2 regions of the Desulfogranum marinum genome follow, and region 1 is predicted to be linked to the other one. Evidence: riboswitches for the same ligand, from Rfam matches in the RefSeq annotation. Region 1 holds a riboswitch; the other holds the start of a gene.
The links. A riboswitch is a leader RNA that binds a small molecule or an ion and turns the genes downstream of it on or off. The one in region 1 is predicted to bind cobalamin.
Positions count from the first base shown of each region.

Region 2: it holds a riboswitch for cobalamin, as region 1 does, so the genes downstream of both, ACHZCY_RS16100 (ribonucleoside triphosphate reductase) here and trpD (anthranilate phosphoribosyltransferase) in region 1, are expected to answer to the same signal.

Region 1 covers NZ_CAXXRO010000003.1:154,729-165,207, forward strand. Annotated here, with positions in the region: gene ACHZCY_RS07575 (hypothetical protein) at 1-119, shown strand, start outside; gene cobT (nicotinate-nucleotide--dimethylbenzimidazole phosphoribosyltransferase) at 333-2,432, opposite strand; gene ACHZCY_RS07585 (hypothetical protein) at 2,432-2,656, opposite strand; gene trpD (anthranilate phosphoribosyltransferase) at 2,659-3,765, opposite strand; cobalamin riboswitch at 3,939-4,165, opposite strand; gene ACHZCY_RS07595 (NADP-dependent isocitrate dehydrogenase) at 4,740-5,957, shown strand; gene ACHZCY_RS07600 (hypothetical protein) at 6,319-6,621, opposite strand; gene ACHZCY_RS07605 (OmpP1/FadL family transporter) at 6,875-8,101, opposite strand; gene ACHZCY_RS07610 (AMP-binding protein) at 8,130-9,905, opposite strand; gene ACHZCY_RS07615 (D-alanyl-D-alanine carboxypeptidase family protein) at 10,071-10,479, shown strand, end outside.
Region 2 covers NZ_CAXXRO010000004.1:1,666,035-1,676,513, reverse strand. Annotated here, with positions in the region: gene ACHZCY_RS16135 (ABC transporter substrate-binding protein) at 1-812, shown strand, start outside; gene ACHZCY_RS16130 (MotA/TolQ/ExbB proton channel family protein) at 821-1,522, shown strand; gene ACHZCY_RS16125 (ExbD/TolR family protein) at 1,519-1,929, shown strand; gene ACHZCY_RS16120 (energy transducer TonB) at 1,946-2,659, shown strand; gene ACHZCY_RS16115 (LuxR C-terminal-related transcriptional regulator) at 2,813-3,718, shown strand; gene ACHZCY_RS16110 (hypothetical protein) at 3,831-4,025, shown strand; gene ACHZCY_RS16105 (anaerobic ribonucleoside-triphosphate reductase activating protein) at 4,126-4,722, opposite strand; gene ACHZCY_RS16100 (ribonucleoside triphosphate reductase) at 4,716-6,857, opposite strand; cobalamin riboswitch at 6,899-7,102, opposite strand; cobalamin riboswitch at 7,314-7,505, shown strand; gene ACHZCY_RS16095 (methylmalonyl-CoA mutase family protein) at 7,676-9,814, shown strand; gene scpA (methylmalonyl-CoA mutase) at 9,811-10,479, shown strand, end outside.

The DNA of each region.
Region 1 (10,479 bases):
GCGGACAAATTCATCTCAGCAGGGAAGAAATTGAAGAGATCGAAAAAGAAAAATTTACCGACACCGAAGAATACAAGGAAACAGTACGCCAGGCAGAAGCACCCGGCAAATGCTGCTAGCCCGAATTCTCATGAACTTTTTGATTTCAAACTCAATTAATTGATATTATTGCTCAAAAAGTAATTGTATAATTAACAGTCTGTTTTTCGTTTTCAATCAAAAAGTTCCCCCTTCGGGCTAAAAGCCTGTAACCGCTTTTCTTCGGTTATACTATTGGGCACAACATCTCGACAAAAGATGTTGTGCCTTGTTCTCACATCGATTGCTTTAATCTAGAGTTGTGCATCAACCCCTGCTTCCGTAAAAGAAGCCATATCGCACATCACCCTTGCTGCCAACTCTGCTATGTGCATGGTCATGGCTGCCCCGGTCCCCTCCCCAAGCCGCATATTCATATCCAAGACCGGCTCTAGCCCCATGAACTCCAGTGCGGCTTGCTGCCCCTGTTCAACCGATTTATGCCCGGCAACAAGATAGCCACCCACCTCGGGACAAAGCAGATAGGCAAGCAGCCCTGCTGCCGTAGAAATAATACCATCCAAAACCACACAAGAGCCATTGCCTGCTGCGGCTAAGACTGCTCCGCAGATACCACCTAGTTCAAACCCGCCTACCTTGGAAAGAATCTCAAGCCCGTCCGCAGGATTGGGTCGATGCAGTGAAAGCGCTTTCTCAAGAATCTCGATCTTTCGCTGCAGGCCTTCATTATCAACCCCGGTTCCCCTTCCTGCAAGTTGTGCGGGAGCTATTCCGGTAACCGCACTGATAACTGCAGTGGCAGCGGTTGTATTACCGATGCCCATTTCTCCCAGACCGATAATTTCCATCTTGGAGGCCTCTCTGCGGGGGCCTATCACCTGTGCCCCATAGTCGATGGACAACAGCGCTTCATCCTTACTCATGGCTTGTTCAATGGCAAAATTGCGGGTGCCGGCCGCCACTTTTTTGTCAATCAACAAGGGATGGGAAGCAAAGGAACCCTTGACCCCCATATCGACCACCGTCAAATCGATATCATAAAAATTGCAAAAAACATTAATTGCCGCTCCACCAGCCAAGAAATTCTCCACCATTTGCACTGTCACTTTGCTCGGATAGGCCGATACCCCCTCTTCGACAATGCCGTGATCACCGGCAAAAACAAACATTCGTCGCTGTTGTATCGCCGGCTGCAATGAGTGCTGCATCACGCTTAACGCAACTGCCAGGGGTTCTATTCGCCCCAAGGCGCCAAGTGGTTTGGTCTTGAGATCGATCTTCTTTTCTGCAGACCGGCGCATATCCTCGGCAACGGGCCTAACTTTTTCAACCAGTAATTTGAGCTGAGCGGGCACCGTCGTACGGGGACGCCTGACAGTACGCTCCACTGCAGCTGGAGCAGGCTTTTGCCCCACAGACACGGACTGGTTGAAATCAATAATATATTTAAAGGACCTGCCGCTGAGCACTTCAGGCATCAGCGATGGTACCGTTTCCGGGAAAACAATGGCCTCAACCAGGCCGGCAAGTTGGGATTGGTGGGAGGCACAAAAGGCAACGGCTTTGACAACATGCTCTCGACGTGGACCATAGGAGCCGAATACCTCCAATTCTTTGTAGTGGATCAGGTTAAGGAGATTAAACCCTATTTCTTCCTTTTTGCTCACACCTGAAAAATAGGCGAGCCGGCCGCCTTTGCGCAGTTTTGTCAGACAAAGACTAAAGGCCACGCTACTGTCACAGGCATTAATACCGCAGTCAAAGTCGCTCTCCACGGTCTCCTTACAGATCCGGATGGATGTATTCTCGATTAACGGTTGCGCCTTGGCTATTTTCTCGGCACTGCGCTCAACCACCACCGGCGCAGCACCCATTGCACGAGCCACCACAGCAGCCAAGAGGCCAAGAACACCGCCGCCATAAATAATGACTTTGCTGCCCCGGCCTATGGACAAATTTGCAAAACCATTAAAAATACAGGCAACCGGTTCAGCAAAACAATACAAATGGGGAGACCCTATCACCGGCACGGGCACTAAACTTGCTTTTGGGACGACGACTGTATCGGCAAAGCCGCCATCATGATGAAACCCGGTAATACGCATTGCATCGCATAAATTTTCCCGGTCATGTTCGCAATACCAGCATGTACCGCATACTTGCCCCGGCCACACCGTGTACCAATCGCCACTCTTTGCTTCAATGCCAACCAGCTCATGACCAAGTACCCTGGGGAGGACGAGATCCCGATGGCCTTGCTCCCACATTTTTGCATCTGTACGGCATATGGCACAGTAACAGACCTTGAGTCGTACATTGCCGCTATCGCAGGGTGAATCTATGTCAACATGCTCAGGTTGAAGCTTTCCGGGACCGAGGAGAGAGAGTTTCATTATTCGCGACCAGCCTGTTCGGTAAAGGGTTGTTCGGTAAGGGTCAGGATAAAGATAGCGGCTTCACTGATGCCGTCGTCTTGCAGCTGTTGATGCAGTTGTTTTACCTTGTCCAGACAATCCATGGGATAAACGCTGGCCTTTTGCAGGGAGCATCGTGTGTACTCGGTGTCGGTAAAACGAAAATACTCAGTGCCTGATTTAAGAATAAAGAGCTGCTGCATGGCTAAACCTGTTGTATCAGAGCATCCAATTTCGCTATTCCCTTATCCGGATCACGATTCTGTTCAGCAACCCACCTGGTTAAAACGTCAATCGGTTGTCCATCCTTCAAATATTCCCTGGCCATTGTCACCCCCTGCTCGATCGATGGTGCTTTACCGGTTAACTCAAACAGAAGACCACTGTTAAGCAGCACTGCATCTCTGCGTGCAGGATCACCTTTCCCATGCAGCAGTTCCACCATTTTCAGGGCTGCCTGATCCAAGTCTGGATCTGCAGCAAGAGCGTCTGGCCGATGCTGCTGTATCCCGCACTGCTCAGGGGTAAGGGTAAATTCACTAATTTCTCCATCAATAAGTCGTGCACCGTAGGTCGTACCGCACACCGAAGCCTCATCCATCCCCTTGTCACTCCCATCAATTCCGCCGTACACTACAGTGGCCTTTGTATAACCGATCGATTGCATGACCTTGGCAACTGGCAGAATCAAGTCCTTGGCATATACGCCACGAACGGCCATCTTCGGCAAGGCAGGATTGGCCAGGGAGGCCGCAATATTTAAAGGTGAACCAAAATAGATCTGGGATAATATTCTTCCTAACGCCATAGGGTGAACCTTAGGACTCATGCCATTGAACAGGCCGACCCCGACCTTATCGATTGCATCTGCGACATAGGCGACATCACATTCTACGTCCACCCCCAGTGCCTCGGCAATATCTACGGTCCCGCAAGAGGAAGTAATGCCCCGCGCACCATGGCGGGCGACGGTAATACCACCTGAGGCTGCAACCAGGGAGGCAGCAGTACTGATATTAAAAGTCTTATAGGTATCCATCCCTGTCCCGCAATTATCAACAACAGGCCCCTCTCCATGGAGTGAGACCTTTGTCGTATCCAGTTCATAGATAGCCTTCCACCCGCCGGCAACTTCTTCGGCTGTCTCCCCTTTTGCAGTCAACGCCGCAAGAAACGCACCCTGCTGCATCTCACTAATGTCATTATTTAACACCTGCCAAAAGGCATTACAGGCCTGTTCGGCATTCAAGCTCTCTCCCCGAATCAGACCGGTAATGACCTTTCCAAAATCCTTATTTAAGGCAATATCCATAACCAGTTCCCCCTTCTGGTTGCAAATCACTGTATCTCGGTCAATGTTCTCACTACCTGACCGGGTAAAGAGGACAGCGACAGCAAAGACTCTTCAGCAAAATGCTGCATTAATGTTGTATAGAAATGATAAAACACAGGAATCCAGTGGTTGGCTGTGGTCACAGATCATACGTATCTGTGTATATTCAGGCAGGCTTTCTGACTCACGAAGTATACTGCAGAGGCGGCCTTCCCAGAGATTACTCACTCCAGTGACTCCCCTTACAGAGATGCACACCCGTCTTGCACGAGCAGCAGCCTCTACAGACTTCGAATACAGCAATGACTGGTTTGTGACGGATTCCCACCGTCTTTCCTTCTACCAAGTGGTATCAAACACCTGAATAGCACTAGTATACAAAACTTCCTTTATTTATCAACGGCTATGGACAATATGAAGGGGGAGAGTATTACGATGAGGACCATCTATGAAATCTATAAAAAGAAGCACCCTGACCAGGGGTGCTGGGCGAAAGGAGGGTCAGGGTGCTGTCTTCAATGAAGGAGAGATGAAGACATACAAAAGATAATTACTTCAAACCCGCTGTCAACTGGCCAACTAATTATATTTATGTAGCCGTTGTATTGATCATGCGCCATCCTGGTCTATCGGTTGCTGACAAGGCAAAAAATTTTGCGCAGAGGGTGCCTTAAAAAAGGCAGCAAAGGAAGATGTACATTGTAACAATATCTTGTATTTTAAATGGGTAAGGAGCTCTTAACTAACCTCTTATAACAATTAATAATTGAAGACCGCCTTGATTAAGTTTAAATCCTTCTTAAAAGTTATGAAGCAACCGGATACTGTAATTATTAGCGTAAAAAACAGTTCGATAAAAACAGGGGTAACTCAACCATAGCGGTCGCCCCTTTATAAGCATACAATTACAAACAGAGTATACTACCACGCCCTTACCCTACAGGAGTGACTTTATGGCAAAAATCAAAGTTAAAAATCCGATTGTTGAGCTTGATGGCGATGAAATGACCAGAATCATCTGGGATTTTATTAAACAAAAGCTGATTCTTCCTTACCTGGATGTGGATATTAAATATTATGACCTCTCCATCCAAAAACGTGATGAAACCGACGACCAAATTACGGTTGACGCAGCCAACGCAATTAAAGAATACGGCGTTGGAGTAAAATGTGCTACGATCACCCCTGATGAAGCTCGGGTTGAAGAATTCGACCTCAAACAGATGTGGAAATCACCCAACGGTACCATCCGTAACATCATTGGCGGTACGGTCTTTCGGCAGCCCATCATCTGCAACAACATCCCCCGGCTTGTACCAGGATGGAAAAAGCCAATCGTTATAGGCAGACATGCCTTTGGCGATCAGTACCGCGCCACCGACTTTCTTGTTCCCGGTCCAGGGAAACTCACCATGAAATTTGAACCGGCAGACGGCAGCGCCCCAATTGAACATAAAGTGTTTGAATTTCCAGACAGCGGCTGCGCCATGGGGATGTATAACCTGGACGCATCCATCCGCGGTTTTGCCCGTTCCTGCATGAACTATGGGCTTAACCTGGGCTGGCCGGTATACCTCTCCACCAAGAACACCATCTTGAAAAAATACGATGGTCGTTTTAAAGATATTTTCCAGGAAGTCTACGAGCAGGAATTTGCCGAACAATTTCAGCAAGCCGGTATTACCTATGAGCATCGACTGATCGATGATATGGTTGCAGCCGCCCTCAAGTGGGAAGGTGGTTTTATATGGGCTTGTAAAAATTATGATGGCGATGTCCAGTCAGATACTGTTGCCCAGGGATTCGGCTCCCTTGGCCTCATGACCTCGGTCCTGATGACAGAAGATGGTAAAACCGTTGAAGCAGAAGCGGCCCACGGTACCGTCACCCGTCACTATCGTGAACACCAGAAAGGGAACAAGACCTCTACCAACCCTATTGCCTCCATCTTTGCCTGGACCCGCGGCCTGGCCTATCGCGGCAAATATGACGAAACTCCGGAGGTGATCCGATTTGCCGAAACGCTGGAAAAGGTATGTATCGACACAGTTGAATCCGGTGCCATGACCAAAGATTTAGCATTACTGGTTGGTGGCGATCAACCATTTCTCAGCACCGAGGAATTCCTCGCCAAACTCGACCAAAACCTGCAAGTCGCACTGCAAGATTAATACATCATGCCAACATGCTGTGTTGACAAAGTCTAACAAGAGCGCGCTACAGGTCAACGAGTATCAGGTTTCACCAACACTGGCATCAGGCTGTTACAGTCGCTGGATATATACAGCCGGCAGGGCTTTTATTTAAGTCCAAACGGGTTTGCCCACGGCCCGTCAGCAAATTGGTATAACCAGACACTGCTATGGAGAAGAATTCACAAGGGTATCTCCATCGTTACTCTGTAACAAAATAAACGGTGCCTTGGAAAAAGACTTTTTCCAAGGCACCGTTTATCAGCAATGAGTACAACTCTTCAGCGAATAACAAATAACCTCGCCTTCACCTCGAACAATCACTGTTCAGCAGCACTGGTTATGAACCAGACGTATCTTTTGTCGTCTTGCTCGAGCTGGATTTTTTACTGCTGGAGTTTTTCTTCTTGCTATCAGTAGTAGCAGAAGTTTTTTTACTTTTGCCTGATTTAGCTCGGCAATAGGCGTCTACAGTTTTTCCAGCCTTGGTTTTATAGCTTTTTACCCAGCTGCAATCACTGCTTGATTCGCATTTCGACCTGGACTGCCCCTTGCAGGTCGCCGCAAACAACGATGAGCTAAAGACCAAAGAAACACTTATTGCCAAGGCCATCACAATAATCGGATAGCTCGCTTTCTTCATTTCCTTCCCCCTTTTGTTGATAAAAGGGATACTGGCGAAACAATGCTTTCACCAAGTCATATACAGTCTCAGTATACATGACATCTCCACTAGTTACGACGGTCCACACCAACAATGTCCTGCTCTAATTGCAAGCTACTGGAGATACTAAACCTCTCCATCTCCCTAAAAAAGATTGCCAGACAAAGAAAAAAGGCGAAGTCAACCATCGCTGACTCCGCCTTTTTTCGGTGTGTAACATCTTATTTTTTTTTTACAATTTCCAGGACAATCCGATGGTCACGAGATGCGCCGCGGCATCGTCAAAGGTTCCGTTAATGGTATCCTGGGTAACTGTACGGCTGTCCTTCTTATCATAGAGATAGGCAATTCCCACCTCCATATCTTCGGTCGCCTTGTAGCGCAAACCTATGGAATAAAGCTGTGCATCTGAGTCGGGTAACTCAAAACCAAGGGCCTCACTGGGCGCAGGGTTTTCATCCAGTGCAAAACCAGCCATGAGCACAAAATCATTTTTAAAATCATACTCTATGCCCATGCGAAAGGTGTTCGTATCTGACCAGTTTCTTGCCATAGGCTGGTCAAACACCGCTGTGAGTACAGGGTTACCGAGGGAAACAGGATAATCGAAATCAAGTGTTTCATACTCTGACCAGTACGTCCTATCATATTCCAATTCAACGGTCAGTTGATCAAAAAAGGTATAAGAGGCCGCAATAGCCAAAACTGCAGGAACAGGAATAGCAACATCAACATCACCGTTGTAAGTACTTGGCCCCAAGGAAGTAGCCAGTCTTGCCGTACCGGTTACATCAAGATCAACCTTAGAGCGGTAGGTAACCGAAATGTTCAGGTCCTCAACCGGACGCGCTGTCAGCGCAATATTATAACCAGCTTCCCAGGCATCACCGTCCATATCGCGACTTATGCCAATTCCGGTGGGGGTCATCCCCGTGCTCTTTACCTTGCCATCTGCATAGATCCCCCGAATGCCGACTCCAACGGAAAACTGATCACAAAAGCGATAGGATATGGTTGGATTTGCCTCAAAAACCTTAAGGGTAAACTCTTCAGCAAAGGTTCTTGGAAACGGATCATGCCACTGCTTAGACAAACCTGCCGGTGCGGTAAAAGAAAAACCTACACGGAAATCGCCGTAATAGGGAGACACAGCAAAAAAGGTTGGCAGAAAGAAATTTTCTTTTTCCGATTCACCGTTGTACGATGGGGTTCTGCTGTCAGTATATGAAATTGAGGCAAGATGTATCCAGGTAGCATCTACCTCCAGATATCCCCGGTCGTCAAGCCATGACATATTTGCAGGATTATAATACGTTGCATCTGCCCCAGGTGTATACGCCACGTAGGCTCCTGCGCGTGCTGTAGAATTGACCGACTGCTCAGGTATCCTCCACCCCGATCCATATGCTGCCCCCGCTCCTACAAGTAAAACCGCTGCCACCACTGCAATTTTTTTCATCTCCCCTCCTTTTGTATTTTTGGTTGAATCACACATGCATATTGTCTGCTGAATACAAATATCTTTTAATTTTATGAGTTGCCGTTTTTATGAACGGCTCGCGCCGCTCCAATACGCGAGAAAGCCTTGAAGAAGGGGGCAATTTTTCATTTACTTCTACCCGCATCTCTTCCAACATGGACGAGATAAAATGATGTCGCTGCGTGCGACTCTTACCAACAGTTTTATTATCAATAAATTCATAATCCGGGTACACCCAGACTTCCAGTACACCGCGATTTTCCACAACAAGAGACTCAACCACATAGGGGCATGAATTCACTTTATGCTCTATGGCCTCTGGATAGACATTTTCCCCATTTGACAGCACTATAACCGATTTTGAGCGCCCCTTAATGTACAGATTCCCCTCGCTGTCTAAAAAACCTAAATCGCCGGTTTTCAGCCAACCATCTTCTGTAAAAGTGGCCTGGGTTGCTTCAGGATCATTCAGATAGCCCTGCATAATATTGGGACCTCTTGCCTGAACTTCACCAATACCATCTTCAAAACGGCCTTCATCAATACGAACTTCCACCCTTGGCACCGGCTTACCAACCGATCCCAGGTTGACGGTCTTGTCACCATGGGGGCCGCCGGCAAGCAATGGAGAGGCTTCGGTTAACCCGTAGCCAACCAAAAAGGGAAAGCCTGCATCGCGCAGAAAAGTCTCGACCTCAGGATTAAGGGCAGCCCCGCCAATACCCATGAGCTGCAGCCTTCCACCGAAAAAGTCGGTGAGTTTGCTGCCGATTTTTTTATACACCATTTTTCTGCCTATATTAAATCGGCAGGCAAAAGAGAGCATCTTGCTCTTCTCAACCGCTGGAACCACCCGTTTCTTGAATATTTTTTCGATAACCAGCGGCACGACCAGCATCACATGGGGCCGCTCTTTTGCACAAATTCGCTGTAAAATTGCAGGAGTCGGCGTTTTCCCAGCATACACAACACGTCCGCCGGTCAACAGGGGCAGCAGGAAACCAGTTGTAAATTCATAAGTATGTGAAATCGGTAGTACAGAAAGGAAAACCCATTCTGCCTGAATATCCATAACACCACTGGCCGAATACGCATTGGAACACAAATTTTCGTGACTGAGTACCACGGCCTTGGAAAAGCCGGAAGTCCCGGAAGTATACAAAACAGAGGCAATATCTTCGGCCTTAACTACTGGAAAAGTTAACGTTTCGTTTTCCGCCTCAGCTGCGAACTGGTCGAGTGCCTTGTCTAAAAAGCTACTAAATGTCTGCAGGGTAATGAGCCCGGTATCATCGATATAATCATCAAGGGTTACAACTGTGCTAAGCTCTTTTTTGAGATCATAAATTTTTTCTATTTGTCTCTGGGTGAGAAAAATAATATCACATTCCATTTCATTGAGGATGTGATGGACGTCGGCTTCCGGCAAGTCCGGAAAAAGAGGCACGACATGGGCTCCCAACCTGACAATGGCAAAATAAACCATGCCCCAAAAATGTGAATTTTCGCTGAGGATGGCCACCCTATCACCCCGCTTGACTCCCAGAGAAGCGAGATAGGCCGCCAGACTGAGAATCCGAACATGAAACTCCTTGTAACTTAAGGGTTTCTCAAGGGCCATTCCTGTAGCAGGTAAATGGCGAAATCGCCTGCAGCTTATGTCAATAAGTTCATTTAAAGTTGCCGCATTTTCCTGGATAGCTGGCAGATTTTCAGTGGAGATGGTATCAACGGGTATTTGTCCGTCATGCTCCTTGTTCTCTATTTTCATTTCATCGTTCATGCTATTCTCCAGATACAGACCTTAGCCATTGTCATTTTGGACTGTTGATACCATAAACAATGAGAGTTTTCAAAGGAAACGGGCTCAAATGGCTTGACAGTCAACTGACACCGATATTAAAATTCCAATTCTTTTCAATTGATCAAAATCAAGAGATTCATTCTCATGCAACGAGGCATACCTTTTTTTCTTTTTCTCTGTTTCTTGTGTTCGCTTTTTCATGTCCAGGATGTTGCGGCTATGCAACTCCCGGTCCTGGAAAACAGTGCCAAGACGAGACCAGGCGCCCAAACCGGCGAAGCAGCTACGCAAATTTCTGCTCCCAGTCATCCTACGACATTCGGAAGGACCGCTTCCCAGAATCAAGTGAACTCAACCTCAGCGGTTATTTCCTTGGGGGAAGCATACAAGATCACAGCGGTTAAGAGGCGAATTGGCACCCCAACCAAAGAGGAGCGCGTCCATCTGCCAAAAATCAACAAACAGATCAGTTCCAAGTGCGTGATGGTAATGGATGCGGTTACCGGAGAGACCATCTTTGCCAAATCACCCGATACCCCTCGCCAGCCGGCCT
Region 2 (10,479 bases), on a different contig from region 1:
TGGCCAAAGAAAACAGCCCTGACAAACCACTCCACTCTGTTCCGCAACGGATCATATCTCTGGGACCGATAAATACGGAAAACGTTTATCTGCTTGGAGCCGACGACCGCCTTGTTGCTAATACCAGCTATTGTGTTCGACCTGCAGCTGCAAAAAACAAACAAAAAATCGGCTCTGTAATGCAGGTCTCCTTAGAAAAAATTATCAGTCTCAAACCGGATTTGGTGTTGGCAACGGGGCTTACCCAGCAGCAGCAACTGCAGCAGATGAAAAATATGGGGCTGCGGGTGGTGCAGTTCCAACAACCCTCCTCATTTAAGGCCATCTGCAACCAGTTCCTGCAGCTTGGCCACCTGCTTGGGGTGGAGAAAAAAGCACAGGAAATAGTCGAACAGGCTCAACACCGAGTGCAAGCGGTCACAAGCCGATATGCAGCCCTTTCCCAACAAAAAGTTTTTCTGCAAATAGGATCGCAGCCTCTTTTTTCTTCGGTTAAAGGATCCTTTACCAACGATTATATCGTATACAGCAATGGCATTAACATTGCAGCCAACCAAAAAAACGGCACCATGAATTACGAACGGGTGCTTGCGCACAATCCTGATGTGATCATTATTGCCATCATGGGTACGGAAAGCGGTATTGCTGCCATGGAAAAGAAAAAATGGTACAAATTTTCCGGGATGAAAGCAGTGCTCAACAATCGTATCCACATCATTGATCCTGACCTGGTGTGCAGTCCGTCTCCAACTACCTTTGCCGAGGCACTAGAGCAAATAGCTCTGCTCATTCACCCGGAATCTTCTACCTGATATCTGCTATGAGATTATACGAAATATTTTTAAGCGGCGGGCCGGTCATGTGGCCTCTACTCCTCTGCTCCATCGCGGTGACAACGGTGGTACTGGAACGACTTTTTTTCTGGGCATCGCTAGATCGCAAACGGAACCGCCCCCTGATGGATGAACTGCTTTGTCTGGCCCAGGAAGGCGACTGGCAGACATGTAAAACAAAAACAGAACCCTGCAGAGACCATGTGGTCCGTGTACTTGCGGTTGGCATACTACACCGGGATTTCGACATGGCCAAAGCCATGGAAGCCGAAGCCAACCGGATGATGCAGCACATGAGTCGTCACATGCCTATTTTAGATACCATGATCACCATTGCACCGCTGCTTGGCATCTTCGGCACAGTACTTGGCATTATAAGTTCCTTTAAAATGCTTGGTGCCGGCGGCATAGCAGATCCCAAACTGGTTACTGCCGGTATTGCCCAGGCCCTCATTACCACCGCAACAGGGCTTGGCATAGCCATTGTCGCGGTTATACCTTATAATTATTTCAACAACCGGATAAACAATGCCATCCATGTGATGGAGAAATATGCCACCAATCTGGAGGTAGTCTACAGTAAAGTAAAAGGAATAACCGAACCGGAGCCCTACAATACATCACTAGCAAGCAATGGAGCAAAAAAAGCCCCTCAAAACCACCTTAAAACTCCGGGTATGCTCCAATGAAACTCGTCCACACCCGAAACAAACCGGCACGGATCGAAATGCTGCCGCTGATTGACATCGTGTTTCTCCTCCTGGTCTTTTTTATTTACGCCATGCTTTCCATGGCTGTGCACCATGGGCTGCAGCTTGATCTGCCTCAATCGACACAGGCAACGACAACCGAAGAAAGTCCGATATCGCTTTCCATCACAAACGGTAAGACAGGCATTGAATTTTTTCTCAATCAACAGCCCCTCACCCAGGTAGAACTGCACCAGCGCCTGACCGACATTGCCCGAGACAAGGATAATCCCCAGCTCCTCATTTTTGCCGAAAAAAACATCACCTACCAGCAACTCTACCAGGCACTGGACGAGCTGAAGGCCTGCGGCTTGACAAAGATATCCCTGCAGGCAAGCAGGGAGTAATGCATCACGGGTAACCATGCAAAGGATAGTCTGTGCGCTTTTCTGCGCGCTCGTCTCACACGGGGGGCTGCTTCTACTCTCCTGGCCGGAAAACACACAAATCGCTCCACAACTCCCTGGAGCAGAAAGCATTACCATCAGCTTTGATGATTGCACAGTTACGCAACAACAGGCGGAGCAAGTACAAACATCTCCAACTCCGTCGCAGCAGGAGGCCACGCCTGAGCCGCCGCTGCCCGAGTTAGAGAATATTGCACCAGTTTCCTCCGCCACTCTGCAAACAGCAGGAGAAAAAAAAATAAAGCATATTCGACCGCCGACCAGAAAAAAACGACTCCACTTCAAACAGCAACCGGTTCAAAAGGTGCAAAGCACGCCTGATCACGCTTCAGGCAAGCCTACCACCCAAAAACAGTTGGCCAAAACCGCTCAGCACGCAGCGGCAGCGCCGGTGACGTCTCAGGCTAGCCCTCTCTACCAAAGCAACCCTAAACCAGTGTATCCGCAGCTTGCCCGCCGAAGGGGGTGGGAAGGAGTAGTCATGATCAAAGTTCTGGTCCTTGAGGATGGCTCTCCCAGTCACATTGATCTCCAGCAAACCAGTGGCTATCCATTACTCGACAAAGCAGCGCTCAAAGCTGTACAGAAGTGGCATTTTGTTCCGGCAACCAGAGATGGTATCCCGGTGGTAGGCGAGGTGATCGTTCCGGTCCATTTCAAATTACAGTAACGCCCTATCAGGCGTATACTTTGTGAAGAGGGAGGCATCATATATCAGAGTATATTATCTTCACACTCAGAGTGCTTATCTTGGGCTCATGCGACCGCTATGATACCCTTAAAAAAAATACTATCGCCATCCCAACCTCTACGAATTGTCTTCATGAACAGCAAACCTGACCCACTAGTAAGCGCTGAATTTGCCCGCAACGTTCTCGATTCCCTTTCCGCCCACGTCGCTATCCTGGATATGAAAGGAAAAATTCTCGACACCAATGCGGCCTGGAAAAAATTTGCGCAAAGCAATGACCTGAAAATGCGACCCGACATGACCGGGATAAACTATTTGCAGGTATGCAGTTCATCTTTTGGAACCTCTTCCAAGGAAGCTGACAGAGTATTTTTGGGTATTACGGCATTGATAAATGGCAGTATTGACGAGTTCGTTATTGAATATCCCTGCCATTCGCCCGAAGAAGAACGGTGGTTTTATATGCGCGCAACCCGACTCCGATTCGAGGATGAACTCCGCATTGTTGTCAGCCATGAAAATATTACAGCCCTGAAACTCATGGAAAAAAAACTTGTGCAGCAAAAAGAAGCATTAAAAAATCGGGAAAAAGAGCTTGAAATTCAAAAAGAGCACTTGGAAGAAACCAATATAGCCCTAAAAGTACTGTTAAACCAAAGAGACAAAGATAAGGAGGAAATGGAAAACAATTTGGTATGCAACATCAAGGAACAGCTCTTCCCCTACTTGAAAATGTTACAATCCAGCCCTTTAAACCAGCAACAACATATGTGGACAGAAGTTATCCGTTCCAGCCTGGAAAAAATTATCTCTCCTTTAGTTGCACATTTTTCCGCCCTTCAATTGCAGTTAACGCCCAGTGAGGTACAGATAGCAACATTAATCCGCGACGGACGCACAACCAAAGAAATAGCAAGTATCCAAGGGTGCTCCGTTGATGCAATTGAATTTCATCGAAAAAATATCCGTAAAAAGCTTAATCTCACACACAGCAAGATAAACCTTCGTACTTATCTCCGCTCAATCACAAATCAGTAGTTTTTACCTCCCACTCCACTCCAGATTTCTTCCCGTTGCATTATTGTCTCCATGTGTAAATAATGTAAGCGTAGAATAAAATCTTATCTGCCAAACCCAACCGGAGAATATCATGCTTTGTAGCTACTCAGAATTAAACAATGACGCCCTGAATGCAATTCAAAAACTTGAAAAAGAAATTGGTAAGCCTCTGCTTTCTTTCTCCTGCAAAGACATTAAGCCGGCGCTGGTTGAACAAGAAACATTGGACAAGATTCAGGCACTGGAAAAATCTCTTTCCCTTTCTCTTGTTGCTGTAGAAAACTAACAGTGACGATCTTGTTGTAAACGGAACAAACTCCGATTGAGTGTGCGTACATAGGCTAACCTGTGGTACCCAAAGGTTAGCCTATATTGTTTCCAATTCTTTACGCTGCTTCAGGCACCGGTCTATACTTTTGGATTACATAACGCGAAGTCTCTGGAATAGACGAGGTAATCTCCTGGATATCTTCTTCACCAAGCAATGCGGGGTAGACTGTGGTTCTGAAATGGTGATCCTTACCACTCGAAACGATAACATCGACGGATTCACGTATAGCTTCTGTATCAACGGCAATACCACACAATTGGCTATATTTACTAAAAGGTGCTTTCACATCCATAGCAACATAGTCGATTAAGTTGTTGTCCAACAGTTCCCGCAAACATTGCGGATTGCTTCCATTGGTGTCCAGCTTCACCGCAAATCCCAGTGCTTTTATTGCCGACACAAAGCGCATTAAATCCGGTTGCAGAGTAGGTTCTCCACCCGTTACGACCAGTCCTTCGAGCATTCCAGTAGACTTTTCCATAAAACCAAGGACACCTTCTTCCATAGAGGGGGAGTGTTGTTCGGACATCCTTAATAAATGCTGATTATGGCAGTAGGGACATTTAAAATTACATCCCCGGGTAAAAATTATTGCTGCCGGCTTCCCAGGATAATCGCTGAGGGTAAACGACTGAAAACCACCTATCAACATGGCTGCGCCTCCACGTGGAAATGACGTCTTTTGCCGAATTCAGCACGTTTGCCTTTATTCCACTGACCAATGGGTCGCATATAGCCAACCACCCTTGAATAAATCTCTGTTTTTTCTCCGCAGTGTTCACACTTTTCCTGCTCACCATTCAGGTAGCCATGGGTAGGACAGATAGAAAAAGAGGGAGAGATAGTAAAGTAAGGAAGCTGGTACCTGGAGCAAACAGTACGAACAAATGTTTTTAATGCCTCCTTGTCCGCCACAGCTTCTCCGAGGAAAACATGGAGCACAGTCCCACCAGTATACTTTGTCTGTAGTGTGTCTTGAAGGTCAAACACCTGGAATACATCTTCACTATAGTTTATCGGCAATTGGGTTGAGTTGGTATACAGTGGCACCTCATCGGTTTCATCGGTAAGAGTACATCGCATGTTGGGAAATCGCTTTTGATCGATTCTGGCCAGCCGGTAACCAGTACCTTCAGCCGGAGTGGCTTCAAGGTTATACAAGTTACCAGTCTCTTCCTGGAAAGCGACCAAACGATCGCGTATATGGTCAAGCACCCGCTCTGCAAATGCTCTTCCTTTATCTGTACCAATATCCTGCTGAAACAGGTTGAGACATGCCTCGTTGCCGCCGATAATACCAATGGTGGAAAAATGATTGCTCCAGTATGAGGAAGACTGTTCATGTACCTGTCGCAAATAAAAACGAGTATAAGGGTACAATCCCTTACTGGTGAAATCTTCCAGAACCTTTCGCTTTACCTCAAGGCTTGTCTTGGCAATATCCAGCAGACGATCGAGTCGAGTGAAGAAGTCACCTTCCCAGGTTGCCTGGTAGCCAAGCGCCGTCAGATTGATCGTTACCACGCCAATACTACCGGTCAGAGGATTGGCACCAAATAGGCCACCACCACGCTTGGCTAACTCGCGAGTGTCGAGCCGTAGCCGGCAGCACATGGAACGGGCATCTTCCGGGGAAAGATCTGAATTTACATAATTGGCAAAATAGGGAATCCCATATTTTGCCGTTGTCTCCCATAAAACATCGAGCTCCCTGTTGTCCCAATCAAAATCAGCGGCAATATTGTAGGTGGGAATGGGAAAGGTAAACACCCGCCCCTGGGCATCCCCCTCCCCCATTACCTCCAGAAAGGCCTGGTTAATCATGGTCATTTCCGCCTGGAAATCACCATACGTTGCCTCCTGAAGCACTCCGCCGATAATAACCGGCTGGTCAGCAATGGTTGCTGGAGGCTGCAGGTCCATGGTCAAATTCGTAAATGGTGTTTGAAAACCGACCCTGGTGGGGACATTCAGGTTAAAAACGAACTCCTGAATGGCCTGTTTAACATCAGCGAACTCAAGGCCATCGTAACGGACAAAGGGAGCCAACAGAGTATCAAAGCTGGAAAAGGCCTGCGCACCGGCTGCCTCTCCCTGTAGAGTATAGAAAAAGTTTACTACCTGTCCAAGCGCTGAACGAAAATGCCTGGCTGGCATCGACACGGCCTTGCCGCTTACTCCGCAAAATCCCTGACGCAGCAGGTCCTGCAAATCCCATCCTACACAGTAGGTTGACAACAGACTGAGGTCATGCAAATGGAGATCGCCTGCTTCATGCGCTGCACGCACCTCCGGCGGATAGATGGCATTGAGCCAGTATGTTTTACTGATTTCACTGGAAATATAGTGATTCAACCCCTGAAGAGAATAGCTCATATTCGAGTTTTCCTCTATTTTCCAGTCTAATCGCTCCAGATACTGATCAATAATTCTTACATCTGCCTCTTCTGCCAGCTTACGGGCCAGGCTACGCTGCTCCCGATATAAAATATACGCTTTTGCGGTTTTTTTATGAGGAGAACTTAACAGGACCTCTTCCACCAGATCCTGAATGGACTCGACTTCGGGAATTTCGTTTTCTACCAATGCCTTTGCAAGTCCTAGTACCCAAACAGTCAACCTTCGTGCTTCCGGTTGATCGAATTCGCCAGTTGCCTGGGCGGCTTTTAAAATGGCGCCAGTAATTTTCTCGGCCTGAAAGGGGGTTACGATACCGTTGCGTTTACGGATATGTTGGAAAAACAGCTCAGGGGAGACAGCTGCCGCTGCCGGGGAACCATCATACATGTTTGTCTCCTTTCCGCGAAGGTCCGCTTGCACCAGATTGGCAAGCATGAATAAACCTGGCAGGTCTTCGGACTCATGGACATCATTCTACGTCCCTACTGGCCGTCGCTTCCCAATCCTTACACGAATCAGTGCTCAATGACGGCGGTCGTTTCCATTCACCGCTGCGGGACAGTTCCGGATTTAAACCGGATTCCCTCTTACCGCTCCTCCCTATGAGAAGCACCAGGTAGAAGTGCACTCTAAATAGAGCCACTCGAATTTGTCAACACAAAATATTGGCAGTTGTGCTTCCATGATAACTTTTAGAAACAAAAGAAATAATATTAAATACCTGTTGGTTTGTCTCAATAATCACCCTGTATTAAACTCAATCTCAACACATCATATTACAACTATTATTTCCAGTTAATCGAACTTACTTGACACCTCTTAAAATTTAATCTAAGAAACATAGCATACATACAAAGTATTGGTGCTTGATGTAACCATCGGGCTTAAAAGGGAAAACGGTGCAAATCCGTTGTGGTCCCGCCGCTGTAACCGAGGACGAAAGCTGCAGAATGTCACTGGCCGTTTATGGTTGGGAAGACGTAGCGAGTAGGATGATCCGGAAGCCAGAAGACCTACCATTGACTTTTCTATCAGGGCAAACGGCGAGGAAACCGTATTTGCATGATGTAAACTGTTGAAGCATGTAGCAGTTTATTTGGGGTGATGAAGTAAACTGGGCGCAATCCCCCAGCTCTTTTTTAAAGAGCTGGGGGATTTTTTTTTGTTTTTTTTCGAACCATCCAACAATGGAATAGGAGATAGAAATGAGTGAGGCTTTAGATATCTTACAGGCTTTTCCTGCTCACACCCATGCGGACTGGCTAGAGGCGGTTGATAAACAGCTCAAGGGTAAACCATTTGATAAGGTACTGGTAAAAAAGACCTACGAAGGGATTGATATCCAACCGATGTATTTCCAGCATGACTTGGACAAACTCGATTTTGTAAACACCTTACCCGGGCAATTACCGTATGTGCGTGGGACCTCTGCATCAGCAAGCGTTGTCAATCCCTGGGAGATTGCCCAGGAAATTACCGACTCAGACCCTGAAGAATTTAACGCAGCAGCCCTTAACGACCTCGGTCGCGGGCAGAATGCACTCAATGTAATCTTTGACAATGCCACCTGCAAAGGAATCAATCCAGACAAGGCTGCTGCTGAAGATGTGGGCAAAGATGGGCTTTCTATTGCTACGATGGCAGATTTTGAAAAGGCTTTCAAGGACATTGATTTCACTGCTATACCGATGCAACTGCACTGTGGATTTTCAGGAGTCGGGATGACCGCGTTGCTGGCAGCACATCTGAAAAAACAGGGTACGAATCCACAAAAGCTCACAGGCTGTATTGCTGTTGATCCGTTAAGTTATCTTGCTGTGCAGGGATCGCTACCTCTTCCACTTTCCCAAGCCTATGATGAAATGGCACAAGTAACCCATTGGGGCCTGGCCAATGCTCCCGAGTTACAAACTATTGCTGTTCATGTTGACCCTTATCAGCGTAGTGGCGGCAATGCTGTACAGGAAGTGGCCTATGCTATGGCAACGGCTGTTGAGTACGTCCGAGCCATGCAGGAACGAGGACTCACCATCGATGAAATAGCACCCAGAATCATGTTCGCCTTTTCCATTGGTGCTGATTTCTTCATGGAGATTGCCAAATTTCGTGCAACAAGAATGGTCTGGTGCCAAATAGTGGAATCTTTCGGTGGCAACGAAGAGTCCAGAAAAATGAGAATCCATGCCCGCACCTCAACCTGGAACAAAACCCATGTTGACCCATGGGTTAACATGCTCCGAGTATCCACCGAGGCTTTTTCCGGAGTGGCAGGCGGAGTGGATTCCATGCATGTCAGTCCTTTTGACGAAATATTCAGACAACCCAACGAATTTTCCAGACGTATTGCACGAAATGTCCACATCGTCCTCAGGGATGAGGGTCATTTTGATAAAGTGGTCGATCCAGCCGGTGGTTGCTGGTATGTCGAAACTATCACCGGAGAGATAGCAAAAAAAGCCTGGGAACAGTTCCAGGAAATAGAAAAGCAGGGCGGCATGTTTACCTTCCTGAAAGCAGGAACTCCTCAGCAGCAAGTTGCTGAAATTGCTGCTCAACGTGCCAAAAATATTGCTATCCGGAAAGATCGCTTTGTTGGTACAAATATGTACCCTAACCTCTTGGAAAAGCCTGAATCAACTGATGAGCTCGATGCTTTTGCATTTCAGGCTGACCGAGTTGAACAGGTTATCCAATATGAAGGTCAAGCAGATCAAGCAGCTCGTGACGCAGCCTTGGCACAAGTAGCTGCAAGCAAAAAGAACGTTACTGCCGACACTGTTGAAAAGGCCATAGCCGCAGCATCAGCCGGTGCAACTCTTGGAGATCTATTCCAGGCTCTCCGTGGTGAAACTACAACCACGGAAACGGTTACCCCGCTCAATATCCACCGTGGTCCTGAACCGTTTGAACAGCTCCGTCGTGCAACAGAAGCCTATACCGCCCAAACAGGTGCGACTCCCAAGCTTTTTCTAGCTAACATGGGCCCTATCCCACAACACAAAGCCCGTGCGGATTTCTCCACAGCATTTTTCAATGTCGGAGCCTTTGAAACAATCGGCAACGATGGTTTTGGTTCAGTTGATGAAGCAGCCGAAGCAACTCTGGATTCAGGAGCTAAAGCGGTGGTTATTTGTTCTACAGATACTGACTACCCTGAGGTAGTACCACCTTTAGTGAGCAAGATAAAATCTGCCCAGCCGGGCACCCTTATCATCTTAGCAGGATACCCTCAAGATCATATAGAATCCTTCAAAGAGGCCGGTGTCGATGAATTCCTGCATATACGTTCAAACGCTCTGGAACTTTTAGGCAAAGTGCAAAAACATTTGGGGGTGACAGCATGAGCAATCCTAATTTTACAAATATAGCCTTTGATCCGACCAAGTCGCGCATGGATTATTCCACATGGGCGGCAGCCATTCAAAAAGAAACAGGCATGTCTGCTGAAGACCTGGTTTGGAAAACAGTGGAACAAATAGATGTCAAACCTATGTACAGGCGCGACGACTACCAAGGGCTTGACCATCTTTCCTATATGGCTGGCATTGCCCCTTACCTTCGCGGACCATATGCGACCATGTTTGTCATGCGACCATGGACGGTTCGCCAGTATGCCGGTTTCTCCACAGCTGAAGAAAGTAATGCTTTTTACCGTCGTAATTTGGCAGCTGGACAGAAAGGTCTTTCCATTGCCTTTGACCTTGCTACCCACCGTGGGTACGACTCTGACCATGAAAGGGTTGTAGGTGATGTTGGTAAGGCTGGGGTTGCGGTTGACTCCATCCTGGACATGAACATCCTCTTTGCCGGTATTCCTCTCGATGAAATGACGGTTTCCATGACCATGAACGGCGCAGTACTGCCAATCATGGCCTTTTATATCGTCGCTGCAGAGGAACAGGGGGTTAAACAGAGTCAGTTAGGCGGAACCATCCAAAACGATATTCTCAAGGAATATATGGTTCGTAACACCTATATTTATCCGCCGGCAAACTCGATGAAGATCATC